4 regions of the Marinomonas maritima genome follow, and region 4 is predicted to be linked to each of the others. Evidence: predicted binding sites of a transcription regulator. Region 4 holds the regulator's gene; each other region holds the start of a gene.
What was found. Region 4 encodes sigma-54, which starts transcription at its own class of promoters, with help from an activator protein. Its sites were predicted from a motif close to TGGCACNNNNNTTGCTNT; they were not measured.

Region 1: the regulator sigma-54 is predicted to act here: its motif matches at 4,510-4,527, upstream of M3I01_RS14090 (ammonium transporter).
Region 2: the regulator sigma-54 is predicted to act here: its motif matches at 4,897-4,914, upstream of glnL (nitrogen regulation protein NR(II)).
Region 3: the regulator sigma-54 is predicted to act here: its motif matches at 5,181-5,198, upstream of M3I01_RS05645 (ANTAR domain-containing response regulator).

What each region holds. Positions count from the first base shown of each region.
Region 1 is NZ_JAMZEG020000003.1:395,679-403,582, reverse strand. It holds gene M3I01_RS14110 (porin) at 40-969, shown strand; gene M3I01_RS14105 (cupin domain-containing protein) at 1,228-1,866, shown strand; gene M3I01_RS14100 (fumarylacetoacetate hydrolase family protein) at 1,897-2,604, shown strand; gene M3I01_RS14095 (tRNA-uridine aminocarboxypropyltransferase) at 2,594-3,052, opposite strand; gene M3I01_RS14090 (ammonium transporter) at 3,187-4,398, opposite strand; gene M3I01_RS14085 (cold-shock protein) at 4,844-5,056, shown strand; gene M3I01_RS14080 (glutathione S-transferase) at 5,139-5,816, shown strand; gene M3I01_RS14075 (outer membrane protein assembly factor BamD) at 5,838-6,680, opposite strand; gene rluD (23S rRNA pseudouridine(1911/1915/1917) synthase RluD) at 6,842-7,825, shown strand; gene pgeF (peptidoglycan editing factor PgeF) at 7,884-7,904, shown strand, end outside.
Region 2 is NZ_JAMZEG020000001.1:409,044-416,947, reverse strand. It holds gene typA (translational GTPase TypA) at 1-1,277, opposite strand, end outside; gene thiI (tRNA uracil 4-sulfurtransferase ThiI) at 1,527-2,978, opposite strand; gene glnA (glutamate--ammonia ligase) at 3,327-4,733, shown strand; gene glnL (nitrogen regulation protein NR(II)) at 5,056-6,141, shown strand; gene ntrC (nitrogen regulation protein NR(I)) at 6,138-7,571, shown strand; gene M3I01_RS02075 (DUF3461 family protein) at 7,726-7,904, shown strand, end outside.
Region 3 is NZ_JAMZEG020000001.1:1,185,418-1,193,321, reverse strand. It holds gene M3I01_RS05665 (ABC transporter ATP-binding protein) at 1-418, opposite strand, end outside; gene M3I01_RS05660 (ABC transporter permease) at 551-1,522, opposite strand; gene M3I01_RS05655 (CmpA/NrtA family ABC transporter substrate-binding protein) at 1,586-2,890, opposite strand; gene M3I01_RS05650 (CmpA/NrtA family ABC transporter substrate-binding protein) at 3,350-4,540, opposite strand; gene M3I01_RS05645 (ANTAR domain-containing response regulator) at 4,527-5,141, opposite strand; gene M3I01_RS05640 (response regulator transcription factor) at 5,340-5,975, opposite strand; gene M3I01_RS05635 (HlyD family type I secretion periplasmic adaptor subunit) at 6,081-7,412, opposite strand; gene M3I01_RS05630 (type I secretion system permease/ATPase) at 7,415-7,904, opposite strand, start outside.
Region 4 is NZ_JAMZEG020000002.1:1,063,190-1,071,093, reverse strand. It holds gene M3I01_RS11100 (non-ribosomal peptide synthetase) at 1-2,166, shown strand, start outside; gene yjgA (ribosome biogenesis factor YjgA) at 2,648-3,184, opposite strand; gene mgtE (magnesium transporter) at 3,191-4,543, opposite strand; gene M3I01_RS11085 (HPr family phosphocarrier protein) at 4,557-4,826, opposite strand; gene ptsN (PTS IIA-like nitrogen regulatory protein PtsN) at 4,837-5,286, opposite strand; gene M3I01_RS11075 (RNA polymerase factor sigma-54) at 5,304-6,779, opposite strand; gene lptB (LPS export ABC transporter ATP-binding protein) at 6,855-7,580, opposite strand; gene lptA (lipopolysaccharide transport periplasmic protein LptA) at 7,581-7,904, opposite strand, start outside.

The sequences.
Region 1 (7,904 bases), on a different contig from region 4:
CCTACAAGAAAAAGCTAAATATTTTAAAGGGAAACGAGAATGAAAAAATCGATTATTGCTATTGCTGTGTCCAGTGCTGCACTTGCTTCTGTATCAGTTCAAGCTGCTGAAGGTTCTACAGTAGATGTTTACGGTAACATTCAATATGCGTACATAGACAAAGATGCAGGAAGTAATTTTGAAGATAACGGGTCGACTATCGGCTTGAAAGGCGAAACAAAAATTAATGATGATCTAACTGCTTTCTTCAAGTATGAGCTAGAAGCTGACGCTGATCAAAAGTCTGGTGACGTTAGCGTTGGTCTTGACCAAGCGTTTGTTGGTTTGAAAGGTAACTTTGGTAAAGTACAAGTTGGTTCTTTCGACACTATTTACAACAATGCTATTCAAGACTCTGTTGATCAGTTTGAATATCTAGGTATGACAAACGCTGCAAAAACGACTGAAGGCGATACGATTGCTTACTTCTCTCCTTCTATGAATGGGTTTGAAGTTCAAGTTGCTGCCCAAGTTAAAGGTGACAATAGTGAATTAGCTGCATCTAATACAGATGGTACTTCAGTTATGGGTGTTGTTAAATACTCTACTGATCTAGTGTCTGTTGCATTGGGTTATGATTCTCGTGAAAATACTTCAGCGACTGATCCTAAAGCGACTACAGGTTTAGCCGTTACAGTTATGCCGATGGCTAACTTGTCTGTTACGGGTAAGTATGAAACGACTGAAGATACTCAAGATGTATTAGGTCTAGCTGCCCGTTACGGTTACGGTGTTGGTGATGTGTACGCTTCTTATCAGAATGTTGATCCTGATGCTGCTGGCTCTAATGACTTTAACGAATACGCTGCTGGTGTAACTTACAGCCTTGCATCTAACGTTTATGTGTTCGGTGAAGTTGGTAAGTATGAGAATGCTTCTAACAACGATACTGATACTCAAACTTCTGTTGGTGTTTACTACGGTTTCTAAGATCTTCTTTAATAGGTGATTTTATTTACTCTAAGGCTCCTATTTGTCTAATTAAGGTAGGAGCCTTACGTTAAGCAAGATCATTCAAGGTTCCATATTTCTTCTCTTGTAGGCGGATTTGTTGGAACATTTTGGCACCAGATGGCAACATCTGGTGCCTTTTTTTATTGTGCAGTTTTATTTTAAAAATAAGGAATAACTTGATTGTTATTTAATCAAGCCGTTAAACTTATTTTTTAAGGTGGCTGGCAGTTAATTATGCTCAACATGGACTTTTCTGAAACGGTATTCATGGATACGGGCAAAATTGATTGGATTGCCAGTCCTATGTCTGGCGTTCATAGAAAACCTTTGGCAAGAGAAGAGGCTGAGCGAGGTCATGCGACGAGTTTGGTACGCTACGAAGCTGGTTCTGTTTTTCGTCCTCACCCGCATCCATTGGGTGAAGAAATACTTGTATTAAATGGTATTTTTTCCGATGAAAAAGGCGATTTTAAGGCTGGTAGTTATTTCAGGAACCCTCCAGGTACTAGTCATGCTCCCCATAGTTTTGATGGCTGTTTCTTATTAGTGAAGTTGCACCAGTTTCAAGTGTCAGACTTGAATCAGGTCTATGTCGAAACACCTAGTATTTGGTCATCTAGACAGTCAGAAATCTTGTCACTTTATCAGTTTGGTGTAGAGAGAGTTTGGCTTATTCGTATTCGAAATGGTGACGATATATTAAGGCAATTGGACTTATGTTCTTCCGTTGAGTTATTCATTATATCTGGGCAGGCACAATACGGTGGTAATCTAATGACTACTGGCGGTTGGCTACGAGAGCCTGAGTTTTCATTAGACCGTTGGAATGTTGTGTCAAATTGTTTTATTTGGTTAAAAGCAGGGCACTTTTAAATTTAGTCTGCCTATTATTTTGAGGTTTATGTGACACATATTATACCGGAACAAAAGCGTGTATTTTTGCCTGTTGTGGAAAGTGATCAGATTTTCCCAGTTGGGCGAGTGTATTGCGTTGGTCGAAATTACGCTGAGCACTCAAAAGAAATGGGCGATGATCCTGAAAGAGACCCTCCATTCTTTTTTGCGAAAGATGCGTCATGTGTTGTTCCTGCTGGTTTTTCTGACGTGACCGATATTTCCTATCCTATGGCTTCGTCACAGTTCGAATATGAGGTTGAACTTGTTATTGCTATAGGTAAAGCGGGTCGTAATTTAACCGCGGAACAAGCAGTTGATGCAATCCTTGGCTACGCTGTCGGTTTGGATATGACACGACGTGATCTCCAGGCGCAAGCAAAAAAGAAGAGTCGTCCTTGGGAGGTAGGGAAATCATTTGATGAGTCTGCCCCAATAAGTCCAATACGTTTAAAAAATGATCGTCTTACTGTTGATATTGCAAAAGCGGAAATTGGTTTAAAGGTTAACGGTGATATTAAGCAGATTAGTCGTGTTTCAAATTTAACTTGGTCTATTGCAGAGGTTATTTGTAAATTATCAGAGGTTTTTGAATTAAGACCGGGTGATTTGATCATGACAGGTACACCTGAAAATGTAGGTGCTGTTGTTGTTGGCGATGAAATGGTGGCTTGGGTTGAGTATCTTGGCGAAATTAGAGTGAGCGTTACCGATTAAATTCAGTAAACCTATCGAGTAGAGTCGGCATTGCTGGATGCTGATATTTTGCTAATAAGTGAATTGCGACTTCTGCTGTACATAACCCTGCGACTTTTTGGTTGCGACGTTTGCTGTAAACGGACTTTATGTCTGCTATCTCATAATGTTTGAATCGTTTCAGGTAGGGGGATTGGTTGTAAATTTTTCGAGCTTGTTGCCAGGTACCATCAATGATTATTATGTTTTTTACCGTTATTCCGCTGTCGTGATGGTATTTGAGTTCTTCATTTTCACACAGATAGATGAGTAGAGTATCTTCTGGTGATAAATTCAAAATAGTTTTGCTCGGCATGACTCTAGACCACTCAATGATGTCACATTCATTTTTCAGTATTTCTTTGACTAGCTTTCCGGTTCCAGTTATTTTTTTGAATTCTTCACTGTGTGTTAGCAGCCAAATTTGCATTTAATAAATTCTCTTTGGAAAAGTGTATTTTACTTAACTTTAGTGGATGGTGAAAATAGAAAAGCCTAAGTTTGATCTAATGAAAAGTGGTTAGAACAAACTTAGGCTTTTAGTTCGTAGTGAGCTAGAGTATTTTACTCTTTACCAATAGAACCAATTTTATGGATGGATAAGTCTGCGCCATTGAATTCATCCTCTTCGCTTAAGCGTAATCCACTGACGACTTTAACCATGCCGTAAACAATAAATCCAGATAATGTGGCAACTATAATACCACCTAGGCTCCCTATAAGCTGAGACATAAAGCTCACGCCGCCTAAACCTCCAAGTGCCTCTGATCCGAAAATTCCTGCTGCAACGCCTCCCCATGCACCACAAACGCCATGCAACGGCCAGACACCAAGAACATCATCAGTGTGTTTGAATTTTTGCTGAATATGGGTGAATAAAAATGTGAAAATGGCGCCAGCAAATGCGCCAGTCGCCAATGCGCCAATGGGGTGCATAATGTCTGATCCCGCGCATATTGCAACAAGCCCGGCCAATGGGCCATTATGAATAAACCCCGGATCATTTTTGCCAAATATCATGGCAGCAATAATGCCTCCAACCATGGCCATTAGAGAGTTCACGGCGACCAAGCCGCTAATGCCATCTAGCGTTTGTGCTGACATGACGTTAAAGCCAAACCAGCCTATACAAAGGATCCAAGCCCCTAATGCAAGAAAAGGAATGTTTGATGGTGCAAAGGCGACTAATTTACCATGCCTAAAACGGCCATTACGAGTGCCGAGCAAAATAATAGCAGCAAGAGCAACCCAGCCTCCAAAAGCGTGAACGACAACTGATCCTGCAAAGTCATGAAAAGGAGCACCATATTGTTCTTCTAACCAGCCTTGAACTCCATAATTTCCATTCCATACGATACCTTCAAAAAATGGATAGGCGATACCTACAATAGCGGCGGCGGATATTAACATAGGGTAAAATTTTGCTCGTTCAGCAACACCGCCTGAGATAATCGCTGGTATTGCGGCGGCAAATGTCATCAAAAAGAAGAACTTTACAAGTGCGTAGCCATTCTCCTGAGACAGGGTGGCTGCACTTTCGAAGAAGTTAACACCATAGGCAATTTGATAGCCGACAAAGAAATAGACAAGTGCCGATACTGCAAAATCTGTCATGATTTTGACGAGCGCATTGACCTGATTTTTATGACGTACTGTACCGACTTCTAAAAAAGCAAATCCGGCATGCATGGCAAATACCATGATCGCGCCAAGTAGTATGAAAAGAGTATTTGAACTAGAAACGAGCATTTCTACTGCACTGTTTGTGGCTGTCACGGATGGCTCCTAATGTTTTTATTGCACCGTAATGGATTTTCTCACTTTCCGGTGCTCTTTTATGGGGCTTTATGGGCTTTTTATTCTGTCAATCTGAAATCGTTCTGGAATTAAGCAATAATTATTCCAGTTGTGCATTTTTTTGGTGCTTTCTTTTTTATCTTTTGGAAAATGCACTGTTTTGGATTTTTGGTGGTTTGATTTCCGTAGGTGCGCTTTGAGTTTTGAATTTGCACTATGGTTGTTACGTATTAACTATTACTTTTTTTAACAATACTTGGTTTCTATTTTATTTTTTACGACATATTATCGAAGTGTTAGCGTATTTATTTAGTTCGAATTTTCTATATTATGTTTAACGGTTAGATCGTTGCTGAAAGTCTAATTATTTTTAGCGTAGTTAAAAGATTGCTTATTTAAGGGCAACATAAAAAATGAGGTTGTTATGTCAGGTCAGTTAGTATCAGGTATTGTTAAGTGGTTTAATGATGAAAAAGGGTTTGGATTTATTGAACGTGAAGGTGGGGCGGATGTTTTTGTTCATTTCCGTTCTATAAACGGTGATGGTCGTCGTACTCTACAAGAAGGTCAAAAAGTGACTTTTGAAGTCACTGATGGGCAAAAAGGTCCTCAGGCTGAGAATGTAACTATTGTATAGTTAAACCTTTGATTATTTTCAAAAAGCCATGCTTTATACAGCATGGCTTTTTTATGCTTATAATTTGTAATATGTACGCTAAATGTCGGAGGTTATTGTGTTGCCAGTGCTGTATTCGTTTAGGCGTTGCCCTTATGCCATAAGAGCTAGATACGTTATTGCTCTTCTCGGTGTGCCTGTGTATTTAAGGGAGGTTGTCTTAAAGTCAAAGCCTGTTGCCTTATTATCCTTAGGCGGTCGGTCAAGTGTGCCTCAGCTTATAGATGTCGATGGCGCTAGATACCCAGAAAGCTTGGATATTATTTTTTGGGCGCTTTCGAAGGCAGATAGTTACATTTCTTTGGATACTCTATGGCCCTTTCAAATTATTAAACAAAATAAAGTGAAAGCATGGATAAAATATAATGATCGCTTCTTTAAGTATTGGTTGGATCGTTATAAATACGCAGATCGATACCCTGAATTTAGTGAAGGTTATTACCGTCGTAAAGGAGAGGTCTTTTTACAGCGTTTAGATAAACGTTTAAAGGAAAGTGCATTTATATTTGGTGAGAGTGTTAGTGTGGCAGATATTGCGGTGTTCCCATTTGTGCGACAATTTGCTGCTGTTGATCAAGCATGGTTTGAATTATCTGAATATCACAACGTAAAAGTGTGGTTGGCTAAGTTTTTGAATTCTGAAAGGTTTAAATCTGTTGTGATGGTTAAAAATACAGCTTGGGAAGCAGGTCAAGAGGAAATCCTCTTCCCTGCTCGCTAAGCGGTTCGTGGTTACTGGATATTAATCGATTAGCCCAAAGGTAACCCAATATAAAAAGCTTGGGTCAGCGTCGTTTGGAAGTTCAAGGGCAATGAAGTTACCTTCACTGTCAATATGCGAAGAATTGGGGAAGCTTTGCTTCAACACGGCAAGATTTATTTGCGCTAGATCTGTCTGTTCTAGATCATTATAAGATTGGACTGAAATCGCCAGAGCTTCTTCGACAGACCGAGTGCTTGGGTAATGCTGAATGACTTCTTGGCTGCGACGTAAAGCAGAAAGAGGTGCTTTTCTTTTTAGATAATAGTGAGCCACTTGCAATTCATGGCGTGACACCATTTCACGTAAATAATACATCCGTGCTTTTGCATCAGGAGCAAAGGTGCTGTTCGGGTAGCGAGAGGTAAAGTCTGCAAGTTCATTAAATGCCTTTGCCAGTTCTTTTGAGTCTCTTTCGCTTGGGTCTAAGTTTAGATAGCGAGACATTAAGCTCTCGGCACCTTTGTAAGTAGAAAGTGCACGCATGTAATAGGCGTAATCGACGGAGTCATGTTCCGGGTGATTTTTGATGAACCTATCGGCGGTCGCGTGGGCGGCTATGAAGTCACTGGCTTCAATTTGGGCATAAATTAAATCCAGTTCTGCACGAGCACTGAACTCACCAAATGGGTAGCGAGAGTCTAAATCTTTTAGGTGTTTTATGGCGGTGGAAGGAAGGTTTTCTTCCAGTGCTTGCTGAGCTTTATCGTAATAAGTACGTTCAGGCAGGTCTGGTTCTTGTACTTGTTTGCTGGAGCAAGCAACAATGAATAAAGAAAAACTAACTATTCCAGAGAATCGGAGCAACGAGTGATGAAATCCCATGTATAATCAAAACCTTGATATGGTAGTAGATTAGCCTAAATCGGCATTTTGTAGCGTTATATTGCGAAAGATGATGAAGTGCAAGGCGCTACACGTTTTTTTCACTTTCAGACTCAATGATAAAATCAATGAACTGAAAACAACAGACTTAAGTACATTGTATGGCAGAGCGCATAGTAAAAGAAGCCCAAGTTCCTTTCGATTTGGGTGGTAATCGGTTTGATCAGATCGCGACGGAATTGTTTAACGACTATTCACGTTCACGTATCCAAAGCTGGATTAAAGAAGGTGCCTTGAAAGTAGATGGTCAAATCATTAAACCAAAAGAAAAGTTGTTTGGTGGTGAGATGGTTACACTTGATATTGTTATCGAGGCTCAAGAGGACCATGAAGCGCAGGAAATGGCGCTCGATATCGTTTATGAAGACAGTTCAATTATGATTGTGAACAAGCCCGCGGGTTTGGTTGTGCATCCGGCTGTTGGTAATCGTGACGGCACTTTAATGAACGCGATTCTTCACCATGCTCCTGAAACTGCACATATACCGCGTGCAGGCATCGTACATCGGCTTGATAAAGAGACTACCGGTTTAATGGTTGTTGCGAAAACGTTAGTAGCGCAGACTGATTTAGTTTCCCAGCTACAAGAGCGCAGTATGGGACGTGAATATGAGGCTATATCCATCGGTGTCATGACGGGTGGGGGCGCGGTGAATGAGCCCATTGGCCGCCATCCTCATAATCGTCAGAAACAAGCGGTGGAGCCTTTACATGGTAAAGATGCTGTCACGCATTATAGACTTGTTGAGCGCTTTAAGAATCATACGCATATTCGCTTGAAGCTCGAAACAGGACGTACCCATCAGATTCGTGTTCACATGGCGTTTATTCAGTATCCATTGATTGGAGACCCTCAGTATGGTGGTCGTCTGAAGATGCCAAAAGCTTGTACGCCGGAATTGCAGAGACAATTGCGTAGTTTTCGTCGACAGGCATTGCATGCTAAAAGGTTGGAGCTCTCTCATCCCGTTACTGGTGAATGGATGGAGTGGGAAGTCGATTTGCCTGATGATATGAAGCGATTATTGGAAGCGCTTAAAGCCGATACGCTAGAATCTGATAGCAGCGACTCAGAATATTTCTAAAAATAAGGCAGCTTCGGCTGCCTTTATTACTTACTACTGGTTTTGTTTGGAGAGACTGATGTCTTCTCATAAATCTTCT
Region 2 (7,904 bases), on a different contig from region 4:
TTACGCAAGCCAATTTCTTCCATGATAGAACCTTGATGTTGATCTTCAACATCGATTACTACCATTTCAAATGGTTCGGATTTAACACCGTCAATTTCTTTGATAACTACTTCTGGGCGAGATACACCCATTTCGAAACCTTCACGACGCATACTTTCAATCAATACAGACAAGTGAAGCTCACCACGACCAGATACGATGAATTTATCTGGTGTTTCACCTTGCTTAACACGTAATGCAACGTTGTGGATAAGCTCTCGATCTAGACGGTCTGAGATATTACGAGTCGTTATGTATTTACCTTCTTTACCAGCGAACGGAGAATCGTTCACCATGAAAGTCATGCTTACTGTTGGCTCATCAACGGATAAAGGTGGAAGCGCTTCAACACAAGTAGGATCACACAACGTATCAGAGATGCTTAGACCATCAATACCATTGATACAAACGATATCGCCAGCAGACGCTTTATCAGTATCAACACGTGCCAGACCATGATAGCCCTTCACGTTTAGTACTTTACCTTTGCGCTCTTTACCGTCAGCAGATTTAACTACAACTTGCTGGTTAGGAGACAAACTACCGCGTGTGATACGACCTACACCGATAACACCAACATAGCTGTCATAATCCAATGCAGAAATTTGCATTTGGAAGGTGCCTTCTGGATCTACATCTGGCACAGGCACGCTATCAACAATCATTTGATAAAGCGGTGTCATATCATCTGCCAAATTATCTGGATCAGTACCAGCCTGACCATTGATTGCAGAAGCATAAATAACAGGGAAGTCTAATTGTTCTTCCGTTGCACCAAGGTTATCAAAAAGATCAAATACTTGATCCATAACCCAATCAGGACGAGCACCAGGACGGTCGACTTTGTTGATAACAACAATCGGACGCAAACCTTGCTCAAATGCTTTAGAGGTTACAAAACGTGTTTGCGGCATTGGACCGTCAACTGCATCAACCAATAGGCATACGCAATCAACCATAGAAAGCACACGTTCTACTTCACCACCGAAGTCAGCGTGTCCAGGTGTGTCTACGATATTGATACGGTAATCCTTCCACATAATTGACGTGTTTTTCGCCAATATAGTGATACCACGTTCTTTTTCTTGATCGTTAGAATCCATGATTCGTTCAGAACCCTCATCTTTACGATCCAACGTGCCGGATTGGCTCAATAGTTTATCAACTAAGGTAGTTTTACCATGGTCAACGTGCGCAATGATGGCAATATTGCGTAACTTACTAATATCATTAGACATTTATAGTTCTCTGTATTTGGTGTGAGCAAAAAGACAAACCGCCGCTTGATACGGGCGGGTATGCTCTTCAAGCGTCTCGGATCTTGGTGCGGGATAAAATTCGCGCAATTGTACCCTTATATTGAAAAATATCCCATTAAAGTGGAGAAAAAAGTCCATATAAATACTTCAATAGGGGAACAATGCACATTCAGTTCAGAACGGTAACATCCAATTACTACAATAGTGCTACCGCTTAACAATGCTTAATTAGGGCAAATAAACACCAACATTCTCATACCCCTTACCCAACAGATAAGAAGCATGCATACGACTCATGACCCCTTTCCCACAATAAAGCAGATGGGTTGTACCAGAATCTAGTTCTGACCAGTTAGAGTCTAATGCAAAGAAAGGAATAACCTTAACAGGCCGGCCACTGACTTTTAATGGTCGGTTAATCGCTTCATCTGGATGACGGATATCAATAATGACTTCATCGCCCACAGGCATACGAACTACCGGCACTTCACCTTGATACTGTTTAGCAACATCATCCATTACATTTTGAATAGACATCGTCTGCGCATTGGCAATCGCTTGCTCTAAGACGTCAAAATCAAAGTTAGATTCTTGTTGTTCAACACGATACATTTTGGCTCGAATGGTCGGCTTAACCGAAATCACACCACAAAACTCTGGCATACTGGCGGCGAACGGCGCGGTGCCTATTTCGATTGCCTTGTCGATGATTTCTTGTTTATTCGTGGTAATTAAAGGCCTAAGTACTAATTCTTCCGTGACTTGATCAATTACCTTTAGATTAATCAAGGTTTGACTCGATACCTGAGCCACACTTTCGCCTGTTACTAAGGCTTTTGCACCAACCTGCTCCATCAGTTGAGAGGCAGCACGCAACATCATACGCTTTAGGATAACGCCCATTTCAGCGTTATCAACTTTCGTCAAAATCTCACCAACAACCGCCTCAAAAGGTACTGTGATGAATTTTACATTTAATGCCGAACCATATTTCTCCCAAATAAAATGAGAAACCTGCTTCACACCTATCTCGTGAGCATCACCACCTAAGTTGAAAAAGCAAAAATGCGTTTTTAGCCCGCGACTCATGGTTAAAAAAGAACTGACTGTTGAATCATAGCCGCCAGACATCAAAGATAAAACGGGATCTTGCGAACCAAGTGGGTAACCACCCAAGCCTTTTACACGTTGCTCGATCATCCACACCCGATTATCACGAATATCGATAGGAACCAGTACCTCAGGATTTTTTAAACGTACAGCCAAAGCACCACATCGTGCTTTAAGGCAGCCGCCAATATGCCGCTCTGCATCTACCGAAGTAAAGTCATGGTGCCCTACGCGTTTGACTCGCACTGCAAATACGGCGTCTTTTATTGTCTCACCATACGACACTATCGCTTGCTCAACGATGCCATCAAGATCGATAAAGGGAAACTCACGAACAAATTGAAAATGCGCAATACCCGCGACATTAGACAAGGCCTCAGTAAAGCCCTCTCGTAGCTCATCTTTATCAGAAAAGACCTCTATAAAATCCCAATTTCCAGACACAGTAACATCGGCATCATATTTTTTTAGCACCAACCTTATATTATGTCGAAGCTGTTTAATAAAAGACTTTCTGACTGGATTGCTTTTAATGGTGATTTCTGCAAAGAACTTAACAATAAATTTCATGGCGGGTGTAATTTATACCAAATATAAGAAAGGGCGCGTAGTATAAAGAAAAGCGTATCGATACGAAAACGCTAAATTCGCACCAATATAGATCAAATACACCTAATAACGACCCAAAATAGTGCAGACATGATTTTTTAAAAGCATATTCAGACTATTAGCAACTGCAATTTAAAATGAAAAGCCTCTATCTTATTGTTATATAAAACATTATAAGGCCGCACGAAATTCTGGCACAAGTTATGCTTACTTTATACTTGATAAATAACTCGATAAATGACGCTTTATATTAAAGCACTCTTAAAAAACGAAAAGTAATTTCGCTTTCACTACGACTGGAGAACAACTATGTCAAACAAGACCCTTGCCTTGATTGCTGAGCATGACGCGAAGTGGGTTGACCTTCGCTTTACCGATTTTAAAGGTAAAGAACAACACGTATCAATTCCAGCTATTACGGTAGACGAAGAGTTTTTTGAAAACGGTCAGATGTTTGATGGTTCTTCCATTACTGGCTGGAAAGGTATCAACGAATCAGACATGATCATGATGCCTCAGGACGACACCGTTATTATCGATCCTTTCACTGAAGAGCCGACTGTTATTGTTCGCTGTAACATCATTGAACCTTCTACTATGCAAGGCTACGATCGTGATCCACGCTCTGTTGCCATTCGCGCTGAAGAGTTTCTAAAGTCTACCGGCCTTGGCGATACTGCATTCTTCGGTCCTGAGCCTGAATTCTTCATCTTTGATGATGTTCGCTGGAAAACAGACATGTCTGGTTGTTCAGTAGAAATTAACTCTGAAGAAGCGGCTTGGTCTTCTAATAAGAAGATTCAAGGCGGCAACATGGGCCACCGTCCTTTCGTAAAAGGCGGCTATTTCCCAGTACCACCTGTTGATTCTCATCATGACCTACGCGCTGCAATGTGTGGCGCAATGGAAACAATGGGCTTGGTTATCGAAGTTCATCACCATGAAGTAGCGACTGCTGGCCAAAACGAAATCGGTGTTAAATTTAACACACTCGTTAAAAAGGCAGATGAAGTTCAAATCCTTAAGTACTGCGTACATAACGTAGCTCATGCTTATGGCAAAACGGCGACATTTATGCCGAAACCAATCGTTGGCGACAACGGTTCTGGCATGCACGTTCACCAGTCATTTTGGAGAAATGGTGAAAACCAATTCGCTGGCGATCAATACGCTGGCCTATCTGAAATGGCGCTTTACTACATTGGCGGTATTATCAAGCACGCTAAAGCATTGAATGCGTTCACTAACGCTTCAACTAACTCTTACAAGCGTCTTGTTCCACATTTCGAAGCGCCTGTAATGCTTGCTTACTCAGCTCGTAACCGCTCTGCTTCTATCCGTATCCCATACGTTGCAAGCCCTAAAGGCAAACGTATTGAAGCTCGTTTCCCTGATCCAACCGCTAACCCATACCTAGCATTCTCTGCAATGTTGATGGCAGGTATAGATGGTATCAAAAACAAGATTCACCCAGGCGATGCAGCAGACAAAGATTTGTATGATTTACCGGCTGAAGAAGCATTGGCTATTCCTCAGGTTGCTGGCAGCCTAGAAGAAGCGCTTAAATGTCTAGACGAAGATCGCGGATTCTTGACTCAAGGCGGCGTGTTCTCTGATGACATGATCAATGCTTACATCAAGCTAAAAACAGCTGAAGCACAACGCGTTGCCACAACAACTCACCCTCTTGAGTTTGAGCTGTACTACAGCCTATAAACTATTAGGTCGTTAAAATACCTAAAAAGCCTCGACGCAGATCGGGGCTTTTTTTGCACAAAATAAGCATCACGGCCACACCAGCATGCACTATAATTGTGCATTTAGATTTTTCATTGATACAAAAGCCTTAATATATAAGCTATTTCGAATCGCCCAATGTTGGTTCGCTTTTTGCAACTACCATTATAGGAAACAATAAGAGGCCTTCGCACGAGGTCAGAAGTGACGTAAAGACGCATTTATTTTTAACAGCGTATTTATAAGTACACACTTCGTGCAAAGAGTTCATAAAGCAGGAGTCAATAGTGAGGCACTGTCTGTGTATAGCTTATTAATCGACCACTTATCCACCGCTGTTGTTCAATTGAATGACAAGCTCGAGATCGAATACTTAAATCCGGCCGCTGAAATGCTGCTCGCAGTAAGTCGTCGTCGAATTTATGGCCACGACCTTGGAGCCGCTTTTCGTGAAAACGAAGACAGCATCCACGCCCTCCAAGCCGCTATAGAGTCCGGCCACCCATTCACTAAGCGGGAAGCTGAAATCGAGTGCAGCAATAACAAAAAACTTTTTTGTGATTACACAGTTACCCCGATAATGGGCACATCAAATGACACAGAAAGCCTAATTATAGAACTGTATCCACGAGACAGAATGAAGCGCATCTCACAAGAAGATGAGTTAATAGCGAACCATGAAACCAGCAAAGAGCTGGTACGAGGTCTTGCCCACGAAATCAAAAATCCTTTAGGTGGAATCCGTGGTGCTGCGCAGCTTATTAGTCGGGCCTTTACCGATGAAGCGCTAAATGATTACACACAAGTCATTATTGAAGAATCTGATCGTTTACGCGATCTTGTTGATAGGCTATTAGGCCCCAGACAACTTCCTAAAAACAAACCTCTAAATGTACACAAAGTAATCGAACGAGTCAGGCAGTTGATTTCCGTTGAAACCGACAATCAAATCCAGCTCATTAGAGACTATGATCCTAGTATTCCAGATTTGATTGGTGATGAGTCACAATTAATACAGGCATTACTCAATATCACCAGAAACGCTATGCAAGCCCTAATGGAAGACGAAAACAATCATAGTAAAACCATTCATATAGTGACTCGTGCTTTACGTCAATTCACCATAGGTTCAAAACGTCACCGCTTAGTTTGCAAAATCAGCATCATTGACAATGGTCCTGGCATTCCTGAAGCCATATTAAAAACACTATTTTATCCAATGGTAAGCGCTAGAGCGGATGGAACCGGTTTAGGCCTTTCTATCGCCCAATCCGTTATTCACCAACACCACGGAATAGTGGAGTGCAACAGTTACCCTAAAGAAACCGAATTTAATATATTGATTCCCATTGATATGGCAGTCCAACACCAGGAGAAACACTCATGACACCAGAAGAAACCGTATGGATTGTTGACGACGACCGCTCAATTCGCTGGGTATTGGAAAAGACATTAGAGCAAGAGGGAATTCAATGCCGTCTGTTTGAATCTGCTGAAAACCTAGTAAACATGTTAGATAAAGAGCAGCCAAGTGCCATCATCAGTGACATTCGCATGCCTGGAATGGATGGCTTAGCACTGCTCGAAAAACTACAAAAAGATCACCCCTATTTGCCTGTCATCATTATGACGGCGCATTCAGACCTTGAAAGTGCCGTGGCATCTTATCAAGGAGGCGCGTTTGAATATCTACCAAAACCGTTTGATGTTGAAGAAGCCGTTAGCCTTGTAAAACGCGCCATACTGCATCATAGAAATGCACGACCCAGCACAGATTTTATGGAAGAAGAAGTCGAGCCAGAAGTAGACAAAGAAATCATCGGTGAAGCCCCTGCCATGCAGGAAGTTTTTCGCGCCATTGGCCGACTCGCTAACTCAAACATCACTGTGCTAATTAATGGAGAATCCGGAACTGGTAAGGAGTTAGTCGCAAAGGCATTACATACTCATAGCCCTCGCACTGCTAACCCTTTCATCGCCCTTAATATGGCTGCCATTCCACACGATTTAATTGAATCAGAACTATTTGGCCATGAGAAAGGCGCATTCACCGGTGCGAATACTCAGCGCCGCGGCCGTTTCGAACAAGCCAACGGTGGCACCTTATTTTTAGATGAAATTGGTGACATGCCAGCCGAAACACAAACTCGCTTACTGCGAGTTCTTGCAGACGGCGAGTTCTATCGAGTAGGCGGCCATATCGCGGTGAAAGTCGATGTTCGTATCATTGCTGCCACACATCAAAATTTAGAAAATTTGGTGCAAAAAGGAACATTCCGTGAAGATTTATTTCATCGTCTAAACGTCATCCGCATTCATTTGCCTAAGTTATCAGAGCGCCGTGAAGACATTCCAAAATTAGCACGCCACTTCTTGAGTCGTGCCGCAGATGAGCTTTCTGTTGAACCTAAGCTGCTGACCAAAGAAACCGAAAATTATCTTACTCAACTGGAATGGCCCGGTAACGTTCGTCAGCTAGAAAATACTTGTCGCTGGCTAATCGTTATGGCGTCAGGACGTGAAGTATTAGTTGAAGATTTACCACCAGAATTACTCGCAGCCGCACCTTATGAACAGCCATTCGCATCATGGGAGGAAGCCCTTAGAAATTGGGTCGACAGCACACTAGCAACAGGACAAAAAGGCATTCTCGATCAAGCTGTTCCAAAATTTGAGCGTATTATGATTGAAACCGCTCTCGCCCATACAGGTGGACGCCGTCGAGATGCGTCTCTTTTATTAGGCTGGGGACGTAATACGTTGACACGTAAAATCAAAGAATTAAACATTGATCATGCGGAACAAGACGACGATTAATCGCTTCTAGCTAAGAAAAAACAATGCAGGCAAAGCTATTCACACATTGCCTGCGTTATCTCAGCTTTTCTCCTATTTTTGACTTGCTTTTATACCCACAATCCCCTACTAATTAATGTCTATTGAATGACTATTAATAAACAGGAAAACGGTTATGTATCCAACACTCCAGTCCATGGGTATCACAAGCATACAGGACATTGAAAAATTCACTTTACGCTTTGAAGGCGGCCACGATGTTTTAAAAATTTATTACCGTCGTGAAAAAGGTTCTTTGCTACCTAAAAGTAAAAAATTCAAATTTGGTCGCTCAACAAAAACGGTATTAGCTGA
Region 3 (7,904 bases), on a different contig from region 4:
ATATTTCATCAGGACGCTTATCCGCCGCATGAGTCATATGTACAAGCTCTAGGTTGTGCATGATCCAGTCGTGCATTTCTTTTTTCGACTTGGTTTTTTTAAAAACCTGCTTTACTGCCAACTCAACATTTTGGTAAGACGTTAGCCAAGGCAGCAATGAATGATTTTGAAAAACAACCGCCCTCTCAGGCCCTGGTCCTTTTACTTCTTTCCCATCCAATAGAACGCCACCTTCCGTCGCATCATAAAGGCCGGCGACAATGTTAAGTACCGTCGATTTACCACAACCCGAGTGGCCGATAAGAGAAACAATTTCACCTTTCGCAATTTTCAGACTGACGCCATCTAACGCTTTGAACGAGCCTTTCGCGGTTGGAAATTCGATAGAAACTTTACTAATGTCTAGATGTGTTGCCATGCTATTCTCCAATGCCTCTATTTCTATTTAATGTATTTCTAATTAACGTATTTCTAATTAACGTATTTCTAATTAACGTATTTCTAATTAACGTATTTCTAATTAACGTATTTCTAATTAATGTATTTCTATTTAACGAAGCACTTGTGTTTTGTCCCAAGAGACAAAGCGCTGAACCATTAGCATGGCTCTATCCAATAAAAAACCGATGAAACCAATCATCAACACTGCCACCATGATTCGCCCTAAAGAGTCAGAACTACCATTTTGAAATTCATCCCAAACAAACTTTCCCAGCCCCGGGTTTTGCGCCAGCATTTCGGCCGCAATCAACACCATCCAAGCAATACCAAGTGACAACCGCAGACCGGTGAACATAAGAGGGATAGCAGATGGAATAACAATCTTAATGACGTGGGTGATCCAACCAAGCTGCAAGACTTTTGACACATTCAATAAATCTTTTTCAACAGCAGCCACACCCACAGCCGTATTAATAAGTGTTGGCCACATACAGCACAAGGTCACGGTGAACATCGAAGTCAAAAAGGATTTGGAAAACATCGGATCATCTGAAACATAGCTGGCGCTCACCACCATCGTGACCAAAGGCAACCAAGCGAGCGGAGAAACCGGTTTGAAAACTTGAATTACTGGGTTAAGCGCACTGTATACCGAGCTATTCAAACCGATCAAAATACCCAGCGGAATAGCAATAAAACTGGCTAAACCAAAACCGGCTAACACGGTATATAAGCTGGTGAATATTTGGTCAAAAAACGTTGGCTTGCCCGTGTAATCTATTAATCTGCCTTCATAGCTAGGATCTTTGGCTTGTCGAGCATCAATACGCTTTTCTTGACGCTCATAGAACTTGTCTTCTTTTATCCGCTCATTTTGATGTTCAGTGACCAGACTGTTCCACTGTTCGTATACAACAGTCGGTCCAGGAAACGTCCCTAAAGAAGTATGAACTCGGCTCGCACCGACTTGCCATAGCAAAACAAATACTAAAATCCCAAAGAGAGGAAGCAATACACTTTTTAACGAAACGCTTGCGACCCTTTCTTTTAATGACGCCATGGATACGCTGGGTATATTCATAAATCTTTTCTCACTCAATTTGACAAATAAGGCGGCCTATTGACCGCCTTGATATCACTTAAATTAAATTTGGTCGTCACCTTTCAAGCCAATTTTAAAGCTTTTCAGGTAATCATTAGGATGCTTGCCGTCGTAGGTAACACCATCAATAAACTCGCTTTGAGGTGCTTTAAAGCCATCTTCTTTATCAAAATCAGGAAACTCAGACGCCACCATCAAACCCTCTTCAATTAATGCTTTAGCCGCTTGAGCATAAACATCTGGACGATAAACCTCTTTCGCCGTTTTCATAAACCACTCGTCAGACTTAGGCTCAGCTATCTGCCCCCAACGACGCATTTGCGTTAAGTACCAGATCGCATCACTGTAATAAGGGTAAGTTGCGTTATGACGGAAGAAGACGTTGAAGTCAGGCACGTCGCGCTTATCATCTTTTTCATATTCAAAAGTTCCTGTCATACTGTTGGCGATAACATCGTAATCAGCACCGACATAGTCACTACGAGACAAGATTTCGACCGCTTCAGGGCGGTTAGCGTTGTTATTTTCATCTAGCCATTTCGCTGCTCGAATCATGGCTTTTACAACACGAATGTGTGTATTTGGATTTTCTTCTGCCCAATTACTGCTCACACCGAATACTTTTTCTGGATTATTTTTCCAAATTTCGTAATCGGTAATCACTGGAACACCAATACCTTTAAATACCGCTTGCTGATTCCAAGGTTCGCCTACACAGTAGCCATGGATCGTTCCGGCTTCCATTGTTGCTGGCATTTGTGGCGGCGGCGTCACAGAAAGCAAAGCATCCGCATTGATCTGACCACTCGTGTCACCTTTCGCTGGTGCATAGTAACCAGGGTGAATACCACCAGCGGCTAACCAATAACGTAACTCATAATTATGGGTAGAGACGGGGAAAACCATCCCCATTTTGAAAGGCTTGCCTTCGGCTTTATAACCATCAACAACCGGTTTTAAAGCACTCGCACTGATCGGATGAACAGGTTTTCCATCGGCATCATGTGGAATGTTCTTTTTCATTTCAGCCCAAACATCATTGGAAACCGTAATGCCGTTACCGTTTAAGTCCATGCTGAACGCGGTCACAATATGCGCTTTAGTGCCGTAGCCAATCGTTGCGCCAAGAGGCTGTCCCGCCAACATGTGTGCACCATCAAGCTGCCCGTCAATAACTCTATCCAGCAACACTTTCCAGTTAGCTTGAGCCTCTAGCGTGACGTACAAACCTTCTTCTTCGAAGTAGCCCTTTTCATAGGCAATTGCTAACGGTGCCATATCTGTCAACTTGATAAAGCCAAATTTCAGCTCTTCTTTTTCTGGGTAACCAAGCTCAGCCTGAGCCATACCGGAAAAAAACACAGTACCAACCAATAGAGACAGTCCTGCTTTTTTAGTGGTAGATGCGACTGTCGACAAAGATAAAGCCGCTTTAAAAGATCTCATAGTCATAGCCATGCTCCGCGTTAGAAAAGTAATAAAAACAAAAAAGGCGCATGTGAATCACAAAAAATGTGTTCACAGGCGCCTTTGCCATTCATAAATAGTTCTACATTGAACTATCTGTAATGTGGGTGACAATCAAGCATCGTTGCTTATTTCACCAAAATGTAAGTTTGGAAAACATACAGTAAGTTCTATATGTTTAACCTGATTTCTAAATATAAAGCATATGGCGTGCCAATAAAAATAAGATACTGATTTTATTAGTTTTTATTAAAATTCTTCGCGTTTATAAGCTCGAATAACATGAACCACCGTCGCTAACGCCCTATTTGCATGCGCAACGCACTATTAAAAGACACCCTATTCAGAAAATCCTTTTAAGATACCCTCTGGGTGTAAACGAATTTTCCTGCACGCAACCGCACCTAACCACTCTGACTCTTCTTGAGTAGATAAACGCCACGAATCATCCCGTTCAACCTCAAGCCCTAACGCTTGGTAATAAAGGTCTTGTCGATACACTTGTTCTGCCACATTATTAAGTGAAGTCACTTGAGTTAATTGCTGCCAACGATACATCTGCGCCATAATCCACAAAGCATAACTGGGTAAAGGCTTATTGGTTTCGTGACCTGAAAAACGCTGATACGCTTCCATCGGCCAATCAAACTGCCCTTTCGGCTTAATTGAACCAAACCCATAAATCAATTGCTCCATGGTGCAATTCAGATAATCTGGATGGCTTAATATATTCAAGAGCTCGGATCTGTTTTCGGGCTCATCCACCCAAGTACAGGCTTTTTCTAACGCTCGAATCATCGCAAGATGAATCTGTGGGTTTTTCTCGGCCCAGACAGAATTCACACCAAATACCTTTTCCGGCGTACTCCCCCAAATTTCATAGCCTGTCACCAGCATATGACCGGCGCCTTGCGCTACCGCAAGACTGTTCCAAGGCTCGCCAACACAATAGCCATCTATTTCACCCTTTTTTAGGCTATCCACCATTTTTACCGGTGGGACAACAATAATCTGAACATCTTTGTCTGAATCAATTCCCGCACAACTAAGCCAGTCTCTCAATTGATAATTATGAGAAGAGTAAGGGTAAACCATCGCAAAACGCAGTGGCTCGGATTGCGGCTCACGACTGTTTATGTACCTTTTTAATGCAACACCGGAACGAATCTCAGAAGGTGAATTAGCGTATTGCTGAAGCTGTTCATACAAATTATTGCTAATCGTAATGCCATTGCCATTATGACTAACGGTAAAACTGGTTTGCATGGCGGTTTTAATCGTACCAATACCTAAACTGGCCGCAATTGGCATAGACGCCAACATGTGTGCACCGTCCAGTAAATTGAATGCAACTTTATCTCTAATACTGGCCCAAGAGGCCTCTTTAGAAAGAACAACCTCAACCCCTTCCTGAATGAAGAAGCCTTTTTCATGAGCAATAACAAAAGGGGCGCAATCAATTAATGGGATAAAACCCACCCGGACAGGCTCGCTATTAAGAATAATGTTCATTGGCTTATTTAGGTTCACTTTGAACCTCCATTAATTCCATTACTGATATGATATTTCGGGCAACGTCGGTCATACGCTGGCTGCGATCCATCGCCAGCTTTCTAAGGGCTTGATAAGCAGCAGGTTCATCACATTTTTGATGCTTCATAATCAAGCCTTTCGCTTTGTCTATCAATTTTCTATCTTCAAGCTGGCTTTTTACCGACTCCAATTCAGAACGCAGCGCATGAAATTCACGAAACCTGGCTATCGCAACTTGCAGTATGGCTTTGACGCTGCCGCTTTTGACACCGTCTACGACATACGCACTAACACCCGCCCTAATAGCCGCTGCAACATGATGAGAGTCATCTTCTTCAGCAAACATCACGATGGGACGAGGATTATTTTGAGTGAGTCGCGACATATTTTCCAACACATCTCGATCAGGGGATTCGATATCAATAATGACCATATCAGGTTGAGATTCGGTTACTGCCTCGGTCAGATTTTTAGTATTATCAAGACGTCTAATAACGCGATAGCCGCTATCAATCATCGCCTGCTCAACAATAGCCGCTCTGGCGGGCTCATTATCAACAAGCATCACTGTTAACTCTTTTATTGGGGGCGCAGACATAGTGCACTCTCTTAAAAACGTAAAAATACATTTAAAGGTGCTGCAAAATATGCGCCATTTCGATACACAAGAATTAAAGACAAATAGAAAGTAAAAGCCCCGTTAGAGGAGCTCTATAGTGAATACAACGGTGAAGGAAAAAGAATAAGAGGAATAACGAGCGAAAGCAGTGCAGAGCACAGCTCAATAAGAACTAAATTAAAGCACAGAGTAATAACTCTGCGCCAACAATGCTAAAGCTAGTCGGTCTTTTGTATTGGTTTTTTTAAAAATTGACGTTAAATGTGCTTTTACCGTACGCTCGGTAATGTCCATTTCAAGAGCAATTTTTTTGTTCGACCATCCTTTCGCTATACATTGAGCCACGCTCAACTCACGCTCAGATAAGTCTTCCAATTCACTTTCATTAACCTGTGCCGTGGTTGCAGATTGCTGAATCAGCTGCTGAATAAATATTTTCCCACCCCAAATCTCACCAGAGTCAACGACAGACAACACCAGGTCCAATTGCTCTTTACCAATATAAGGTGCACATTGCCCACTCACACCAACAGAGAAAAGCCTTAACGCCGCTGCTTGGCTAGTCTGATTGGGAAATACAATAACTTTCAGATTTGGAAAGGCTGACCGCAATGCAACCACATCCTCAACCTGCTTCGAAAACGATTTGTCTTGTAAAAAAATAAAGCAATATTTGAATTCTAACGACGCCGTTTGAAGCGTTTCATACACATCACCTAACACTTCGACACGAACCAATGATGCATCAGCACTAATCACTTGATTCCAATGCTTCCATACGGCGTTATCTGTATTCCAACACAAAATTTTCAAAATAAATCTCGTCTTATCAAGTGCAATTTGGATATTCTAACCAGTAAAAAAAGCTAGAGTGTTAACATTTGTTACTTGTTAGCATTCCTACAGTATTTTTTGTAATTATCGCTCACGAAGCGCATTTTGCTGGGCTTTTAAGATAGGTTTTAGCAAGTAATCTAATAAGGTCTTTTTACCCGTAATAATATCTACCGTCGCTTGCATACCTGGAATAACAGGCAATGGGGCCTGCTTTGTCCCTAGATAGTTTTTATCGGTTCTAACCCTGACTAAAAAGAAGCTGTTTCCTTCTTCATCAAGAATAGTGTCCGCACTGATATTTTCCACCGTGCTATGCAAACCACCAAAAATAGCAAAATCATAAGCGGAAAGTTTCACCACAGCATTAAGGCCAGGCTGAATAAAACCAATATTTTCAGGGCGAACTTTCGCTTCAATCAACAAAGAGTCTTCAATGGGTACAATTTCCATCAAATTCATACCAGGCTTTATGACCCCACCGACCGTGTTCAATTGAATTTGTTTTACAATGCCTTTCACAGCCGATCGAACTTGTGTTCTGGAAACCTTGTCTTCAAGTGAAACACTGGCTTCTTTAAGCTGATCTAACTTACTTTTGACACTGGTTAAGTCTTCCTGAGCCTCCGCGCGAAACTGTGCATCGCTTTCTGCTAAATTACTTTGCGCTTCTTTCAAGGCGGAACGAGCACGAGGAATCGCCAATTGAGTCGCCTCTAAATCCCCTTGTAACTGGTTCACTTGACGCTCAAGCTGCAATAGCTCAACTCTAGAAACAGCACCTTGTTCAAATGCAGGACGTGTTAAATCTAACTCTTCTTTTGAAAATACATAACTCTGCTTCAGATTGTCTAGCTTTGCTTGCTGCTCAACAATCTCTTGTTTCCTTTGCTCAATTTGCTGCTGAAAACTCGCTTGGTTGGTGCGCAAAGATTCCAATCGATTATTGTATAAATCTAACTCTCGATTCACGACCAGAGGATATTGTTTCTTGATATCTGCATCAAACTCAGGTTCTATCCTATAAGACTCCGCCTGCAAACGAGTAGCACGGACTTGCAAATTCACAAACTCTGCTTGTTGCTCTCGCAATGATGACAACGCTTCCGTATTCTCAATCGTCATTAGAACTTGTCCGCTGTCAACCACCTGACCAACTTTGACATTTATTTCTTTTAGAATACCGCCTTCAAGGTTTTGTATCTGCTGCACCTGACTGGTGGGAATAACTTTACCATCACCAACCGTTACCTCATCCAGAGCTGTGTAATTAGCCCACACCAAAGCAGCAGCAACAAAAATGAAAATAACCCACAAAATGATCCTTCCACCCCGAGGGGTTTTTAGCATTAACGCCGCATTTCGATCCGTTAAATATTCTAAATCGTCTTGTGATATTGGGGATTTTTTACTCATAATTAACTGACCTTCAACTTACCTTGACGAAGTGCTTCATGTACTTGCGCTTTTGGACCATCAGCGATCAAGCGACCATTATCCATTACAATAATACGATCCACCATATCCAGCATAGAAGCCTTATGAGTAATAAGTATAAGAGTCTTGTCTTTAACCCCTTCTATCAAACGACGCTTCATTCTCGATTCAGTCGTATTGTCCATTGAGGCTGTCGGCTCGTCCAAAATTAGAATAGGTGGGTTAAATAATAACGCCCTTGCAATAGCAATGCTTTGGCGCTGACCACCAGAAAGTAACGCGCCACGTTCACCAACAAGACTATCTAGCCCATTGGGTTTTCGATTAGCAAACTCGGAGACGCCAGAAAGATCTGCTGCTCGAATAATGGCCTCGTCTTCCATGTAAGGAACGCCCATTACTATGTTGTCTTTGATAGAACCATAAAATAAATTTACATCTTGTGAAACAGAACCAACGTTTCGACGTAAA
Region 4 (7,904 bases):
TTTGGTGACCAAGATCCAGAGGGAAATCCAATGCATATGGGATCTGGCGAGGTTTTGTTATCCATTGTTACTCTGCTACAGGTTTGGGAACAGCGACCACAACGGCAACCTTTATTCTTGATTAACGTCGTTTCTGGTAGTGCCAATGTATTGGGTGAAGAAACCCTTAATCCCAATATAGGTTTGTTACTAGGGTTGGCACAAACTATCCCATTAGAGCTTGAGCGCATTGAGTATAGGGTATTGGATATACTGCCAGCGCTATCTTCTGAGCATTTACTGTACGCTATTGAAGGACTTGAGCAGAATCCGGCGGATGACGCGTACCATTTTGCTGTAAGAGGTCGGTACGTTTGGCGCAAAGAATATCAAACGCTACCTCAATATTTGTCACCTTCGAAAAAATTTATTAGTGATGGCGTTTACTTAATTACGGGTGGAACGGGGGGGATAGGTCAAATTATTGCTGAGCATTTGCAGGCAACTAGAGACGCCCGCGTGATTTTACTTTCACGAACGGCTACAGAGACCATTCTTCATCCCGGAAAATCAATACAGCAATTACGCTGCGATGTGTCAAAACGCGAAGATATGGTGCATGTGGCCAACCAAGTATTGGGTCAGTTTGGTAAGGTAACAGGTATTATCCACGCAGCAGGGTCGGCGGGAGGAGGAATGATACGATTGATGGAGCCTGGAGCGGCAACGGCTAATATGGCCGCTAAGATTCTCGGAGCCATTAATATTGATTCGGAACTATTGATATTGGAACCCGAATTTATCGCTTATTGTTCTTCAATGTCGGCGGTGCATGGGGTTGCGGGACAGACAGATTATTGTGCTGCCAATCACTTTTTAGATTTATACGCCAAGATGCAAAATCAGCGTATAGATGGTCCTCAATTTATCAGTATTAATTGGCCAACCTGGCGAGGTACAGGAATGGCCGAACACGTTAAGGAGATCGACTTTTCGATTTCACCTGCTCAAGGTGTTGCATTATTAGATACTCTTGTGAACGGTGGTGATGCTCAGTATTTGATATCACCTCTGGCGCATCAAAATGCAAAGCGCTTTTTCTCGACTCTGCATGCAGGCAATTCTAACGTTGCCGATAGTCTGAAGAACCACTCAAAAGACATGTCGACTTCTGTCTATCTTAGCTCTCTTTTTACCGATATTTTGGGATTTGACGAGGTTGATGAAGACGAATGTTTTTACGACTTGGGGGGGGATTCGCTAACACTGTTGGATTTATTCGATGGTATTAATGTCCTATTTCCGAATAAAGTGAGACTCGCGGATCTCACCCAAAATGTGACCATTCGCCGTATCGAAGAGGTACTTAGTACATCAAGTGAGGCGAATGTGATAAGCCATTTGGAGGAGGGGATTATCACATGCCTGAAAGAAGGAGATGGTTCACTAGGCTGTGATATTGTGATCCATCCCATTGGCGGAGATCTTATGGGTTATAGGGAATGGATTGATGTGATGCCTGATGGCAGAGCCATTTATGGTATTAGAGACCCCTTGCTGTCACCGAATACACCACAAGCGCAGATGATGACAGTTGAAGCGATGGCGGAGCACTATGTCGATCTCATTCAATCCTATCAACCTGTGCGTATTATTGGTTGGTCTTTTGGCGCATTTATCGCGTGGCAAATGACGCGCATGCTGGAAAAACTGGGGCAATCAGTGCCTTTAGTCATGATTGATCCGCCTACACTGAGCGGCGTTCAGAACTCAGGGCCAGTTTTGGATAATAAAGTGTTTATTGATGAAATCATTCAACAATACCCACGTTTGAAGGGAAAGCTTAACCCTAAAAGTTCGCCTGAAGAGGTGGCTAACACCCTCTATCCACTATCAAAACGACAATCTCAGCAGGAGGAGAGAAGTCAGGCGCAATGGTACATTGAGCGGGTCATAACGGCATGTCGAAAAAATGCGGCAGCGATTAGTGCGTTTCAGCCCCAAGGGAAGGTTGCCGCTAACACGTTACTTTGTATAGCAACCCAGCATATAGATGATGAAAGAGTTAAAGCCAGTTGGCAGCCATATCTTGGTCAAATCCAGTATCACGGCATTACTGCAGATCACTATTCTATTTTACAGGGGGAAGGGGCAAAACACATTATGCGGTTAATGACAGACAAATAAACGAGAACATGGGGGGTTATTGGTCTATTGGTAGACATCAAAGATGAAGATGATACGGTCGTTGAATTTTATCAACATCGCGACTTATCTTCCTCCAGAAAGAAGAGCACACCTCCACGCTTTGGATGCCAATCGACTCCATTCTGACATTCTTCAAAGCTCGAGAATGATCTATAAGGCAGCAGTCCATTCAGGGTTGCTGCCTTAATTATTTCTTATCAAAGGCCAACCTAAACAACACCCTCCCACCAGAAATGAAAGGCAGTGGGTCCATCGACAAAATCACTTAATGAGACAACGTAGGGTGACGATGTTCCCTGGCTTTCCGTCTTCTCTTTTTTTCTGGTGTTATAGGCGTGTAATAAAAAGGGTTAGAATAAAATTAGTTGCAGACGAAAAAGTCAGTATGAACTTCATACTGGCTTAACAATAATAGTCGACGCATTTTAGGAAGAGATATGTTACTTAATGCGGTTTCGCATTAGTCTTTTAAACCAAGACGCTTTTCCTCAACTTCGCGTAAAAGGCGGAAGAGCTTTTTACGATTAGACGTGTTGCTATCTTGTGATGCTTCTTTTTGGGAAAGTCGAATGAGCTGCCTAAGTAACTGAATCTCTTCCAGATTAGGGTTGTCATCTAAATATTGAGACAAGACTTCTTTACTGTTCTCGCCAATGAGCGCATCGCGTTTTATTTCTAGTTGATGAAATAGTTTGTTATAGGCTGCTGATGTTGTATCAAGTAAAGCGACACGTTGTGCTATCGTTTCGTGATCTTCTGTACGCATTACTCGGCCGATGTATTGTAAGTGCCTTCTTTTCGCTTCATTTTGCTTTATGCGTCCAGACTCTTCAATGGCATTTTTTAATGTGTCAGACATTTCAATTTTTTTAAGCTGATTTTTGCTCAGGCTTAATAGCTTTTTACCAACTTCCTGCAAGGCATCCATTTCGCGTTTGACTTGGGATTTGCTTTTAGGGAGTTCGTCGTCATTTTCAAGTTGATCAAAGTCTGTCATGGGAACCTATATTAGAAAAATGGTAGCGAGACCGAGGAAGGAAAGAAACCCAACCACATCGGTCACGGTGGTCAAAATAACACTGCCAGCAAGAGCCGGGTCAATTCCGAATCTTTTCAGCATAATTGGCAGAAGTGTACCAGTGGTAGCGGCAAATAGCAGGTTAATTATGGTTGCGCTCGCAATAATATAGGCAATTTTAATGTTGTCAAACCAAAGCGCGGTTAATGCAGCAATGACGGTCGCCCAAAGGATGCCATTAAGGAGTCCAACTATAATCTCCCTGTTCAAGAGCCATCGGGTGTTTGCGGAGCCTATTTGATTTAGTGCGATACCGCGTATGACAAGTGTTAATACCTGAGATCCGGCAATCCCCCCCATACTGGCGACAATCGGCATGAGTATGGCTAATGCCACGACTTGGTCTAATGTGTTCTGAAAGAGGCCTATGACGTATGAGGCAATAAACGCGGTGATGAGGTTGATCCCAAGCCAAACGGCGCGTCTTTTTGTCGTCTGCATAATGGGGGAGAAGGTGTCTTCATCATCATCAAGGCCTGCCATGCTCAGCATGGAGTGTTCTGCTTCATCTCGGATAACATCTACCACGTCATCGATGGTGATACGACCAAGCAGTTTCTTAGTCGTGCCATCAATGACAGGTGCAGACACAAGGTCCATTTTTTCAAAGAGCTGAGCGACTTCGCTGGCAGGTGTTTCGGCGTGAATAACGGTAAATTCAGTTTCCATGATGTCACGAACGGTGTCGTTGATGTCTGAAACTAAAAGCTTGGTAAGAGGAAGTGTTCCTAACAGTCGGTCTGAGCGGCTGACAACCAGTAAGCTGTCTGTCATGTCTGGTAGTTTTGAATGTCTGCGTAAATAACGAAAAACAATGTCGACAGTGATGTTCGGACGGATGGTGATTGTGTCCGTATTCATCAAACCACCGGCGGAATCTTCCGAATAGCTTAATAATGCTTCCACTCGCATTCTGTCTTGCGAGCTCATGGAAGCTAGAACTTCTGTTACGACTTTTTCTGGTAAGTGTTGTAATAAATCGGCTAAGTCATCACTTTCGAAATGTTCGGATACGGCGATAAGTCGCTCTGTATCCATATTCTTCATGAATTGAACGCCAATATCTTCGCTGAGGTATTGTAGAACCTCGCCTTCATTCTTTGCTTCGATTAGCTCCCAGAGCAATTTACGCTCTTTGGGGGGTGAGGACTCTAATAGTCTGGCAACGTCTTGCGCTGGCAATGCCCCATTAAGTAAATAACGGGTTTGCATTGTGGCGCCGGATTCAAGGGATTCGGTGACCGTTTTAAGGTGATTGAGAGTGGTTTTCTCTGACATTGACATTGTCGGGTTACTCGTCTTCACCAAAACGATTGTTAATTAATTCAACAACGGCTTTGATTGCCTCTTTTTCATCTTCTCCATTGGTTTTGATTCGAATGTTCGTTCCTTTTCCAGCGGCAAGCATCATCATTGCCATAATACTTTTGCCGTCTACATTACGACTGTCTTTTTCTATGGTGATATCACAAGAAAAGCGTGACGTTGTTTCCACTAATTTGCCAGCAGCGCGAGCATGCAAGCCAAGTTTATTTATGATGGTGATGGACTCTTCCTGCATGCTTTACTTCCTATATTAATGAGTCAAAAATATTAAATAGATCTTCGTTGGTTTGAGCGGTTCGTAGCTTGTCGAGCGCTTCAGGCGATTGAGCTAATTCTGCGATTTGGGCCAATGTTGCAAGATGTTGATCGCATTCATTAGGCGGAACGATTAAGGCGAATATAAGATCAACGGCTCTCTTATCAATCGAGTCAAAATCTATCGGAGCTTGTAATGACATCACGACAATGGCGGTATGGTTTGCAGACTCTAGGCGGCAATGAGGTATCGCTATGCCATTGCCTATGCCTGTACTTCCAAGCTTTTCTCGTCCTAATAGGGCGTCATAAACGGCCTCGTTATTGCAATGCAGCCGATTGGATGCAATGTCGGCGATACTTTCTAAAACTCGTTTTTTACTAACAATATCTTGCTTCGCCAAAACGAGCTCAGCTTTTAATAATGATTTCAAGGACATGATGAAATGGTTTCCGTTCAGATCAGTCGTTTTCGTTCATTGGAAGGAGGGATATTCATCGCCTCTCGATATTTGGCAACAGTTCGTCTAGCAACCTGTATGCCTTGGTCAGCCAAAACAGTGGCTAACTTGTTATCACTCAGTGGTTTTTTTGCTGGCTCATCAGCCACAAGTTTCTTAATCATAGCTCGTATTGCAGTAGAAGAACATTCTCCACCTGACGCTGTATTTACATGACTGGAGAAAAAGTACTTCAGTTCAAAAATACCTTTTGGTGTGTGCATGTATTTTTGTGTTGTTACTCTAGAAATGGTTGATTCATGCATGCCAACTTCTTCGGCAACATCATGAAGAACCATCGGTTTCATGGCTTCTTCACCTAATTCAAAGAAATCAATTTGTCGACTTACAATGCAGCTGGCCACTTTTAAGAGTGTTTCGTTGCGACTTTGTAAGCTTTTCATAAACCATTTGGCTTCCTGAAGAGACGTTTTAATGTAGCTTACATCTGCTGCAGTCGTGGCAGCCGTACTCGCCATGGCGGAATAGGTTTCGTTTATTTTGATAGGCGGGAGGGCATCATTATTTAGCTCAACTTGCCATATGCCATTGTGTTTTTTTACGGATACATCAGGAATGACATAATCTGTATCATCAGCATCGATCACTGAGCCCGGACGCGGGTTAAGTTGTTGTATTAAATTAACAACTTCTTTTAGGGCTTCGTCTTTTAGTTTTGTTTTTCGGCTTAATTGTGCAAAATCTCGATTGCCTAGTAATGGTAGATAATGGTCAATGAGATTGTATGTGCTTTTATAAAGAGGGTGATTTTGAAATGCCTCTAGTTGAACAAGCAAGCAGTCCCGCAAATCAATGGAGCAGACGCCAACTGGGTCAAAACGTTGCAGTCTATGCTGTACTGCGATGACTTCTTCCATGTCTAAATCTTCTAATTCAACACAAAGGGACTCCCAAATGTCTTGAGTTGAAATACTTAGATAGCCATCGGTTTGAACGCATTCGATAATAGCGTAAGCAATTTCAATGTCTCGGTCAGAAATATGGGTTAGATTTAATTGCCAGATTAGATGGTCTTGTATACTTTCTGCTGGGGCGTTGCGGCTTTCGAAGTCGCTTTCACCTTCATAGCTATTATGATCGCTCACGGCCGCAGAGTTTTGGTATGTGTCATCCCAGTTGCTGTCAATAGACAGTTCTTCAGGAATGCTTTCTGTCCACTCTGATTCAACACGCGCTTCTTCATTATTGCTATCAACGGTCGCCTCAGGGGCGCTTTTTGACTCAATACTTGCAGGTTGATCGTTTTGAACCTGTTCGTCGTCATCAAGCTCAAGAAGAGGGTTAGATTCAAGAAATTCATGAATTTCTTGCTTCAGGTCCAACGTGGAAAGCTGCAACAAGCGAATGGCTTGTTGTAGCTGTGGTGTCATGGTCAGCTGTTGGCCGAGTTTTAGTTGCAAAGACTGCTTCATAGAGCAACTCTTTTTATTTGAATGAATTGGAACGAGTTATGCATACTACTCCCTTTCTACAGCAATGATAAGGGGTTACAGACGGAAGTCGTCGCCTAGATAGACCTTTTTTACTTGTTCATTGTTGATGACGGTACTGGCATCGCCAGAAGCAATAATATAACCATTGCCAACAATGTAAGCCTTATCACAAATGTCTAGAGTCTCTCTAACATTGTGATCGGTAATTAGGACGCCGATTCCACTTTCTTGAAGGTGCTTAATGATGAGTTTGATGTCGCCGACAGAAATAGGGTCGACGCCTGCGAAAGGTTCATCCAGTAGGATAAACTTAGGGTTCATGGCCAGAGCCCTTGCTATTTCAACACGTCGCCTTTCTCCACCTGATAGCGCCATTCCTAAGTTTTCACGAATGTGGGTAATGTGAAACTCTTCTAATAAGTCTTCGAGTCTGTCTTTTCGTTGGCTTTTTGTTAGCTCTTTACGAGTTTCTAAAATAGCCGTGATGTTGTCTTCGACGGACATTTTTCGAAAAATAGAGGCTTCCTGAGGAAGGTAGCCAATACCTTTTTGGGCGCGAGTGTGCATGGCGTCCTGAGTGATGTCTACGCCATCGATAAATATGCCGCCAGCGTCATTTGCTACCATGCCAACTATCATATAAAAACAGGTGGTTTTGCCAGCCCCGTTTGGACCAAGTAGGCCAACGGCTTGACCTGATTCGACAGCAATAGAAACATCCTTCACTACTTGGCGTTTTTTGTAACTTTTTGCTAAATGTTTCGCTTCAAGTAGGGCCATTTATTTTTTTTCCTCAGGTACTTGTGGTTGTAATGTCATGGATACTCGTCCTGAATCTTTTTTCTCTGCACTGAATGTTCCATCGTTAATCATATAAAGAATGTAATCGGCAGTTATAGAGTTTTTCATTCGGCTTAAGTAGCCGTTACCAGTGATTTCTAGCTTGGACTCAATGGTTGAATAATGAATTTCATTGCCTTTGCTAATGACAATGTTGCCGCTCCAGTCAATTTGTTGACTAAACTTGGCTGGTTGTCCTGTCGCTTCTAAGTTGCTAAATTTTCGAGTTTTCGCGTCTGTTGAAACTTTAAGGTACTGCGCTTG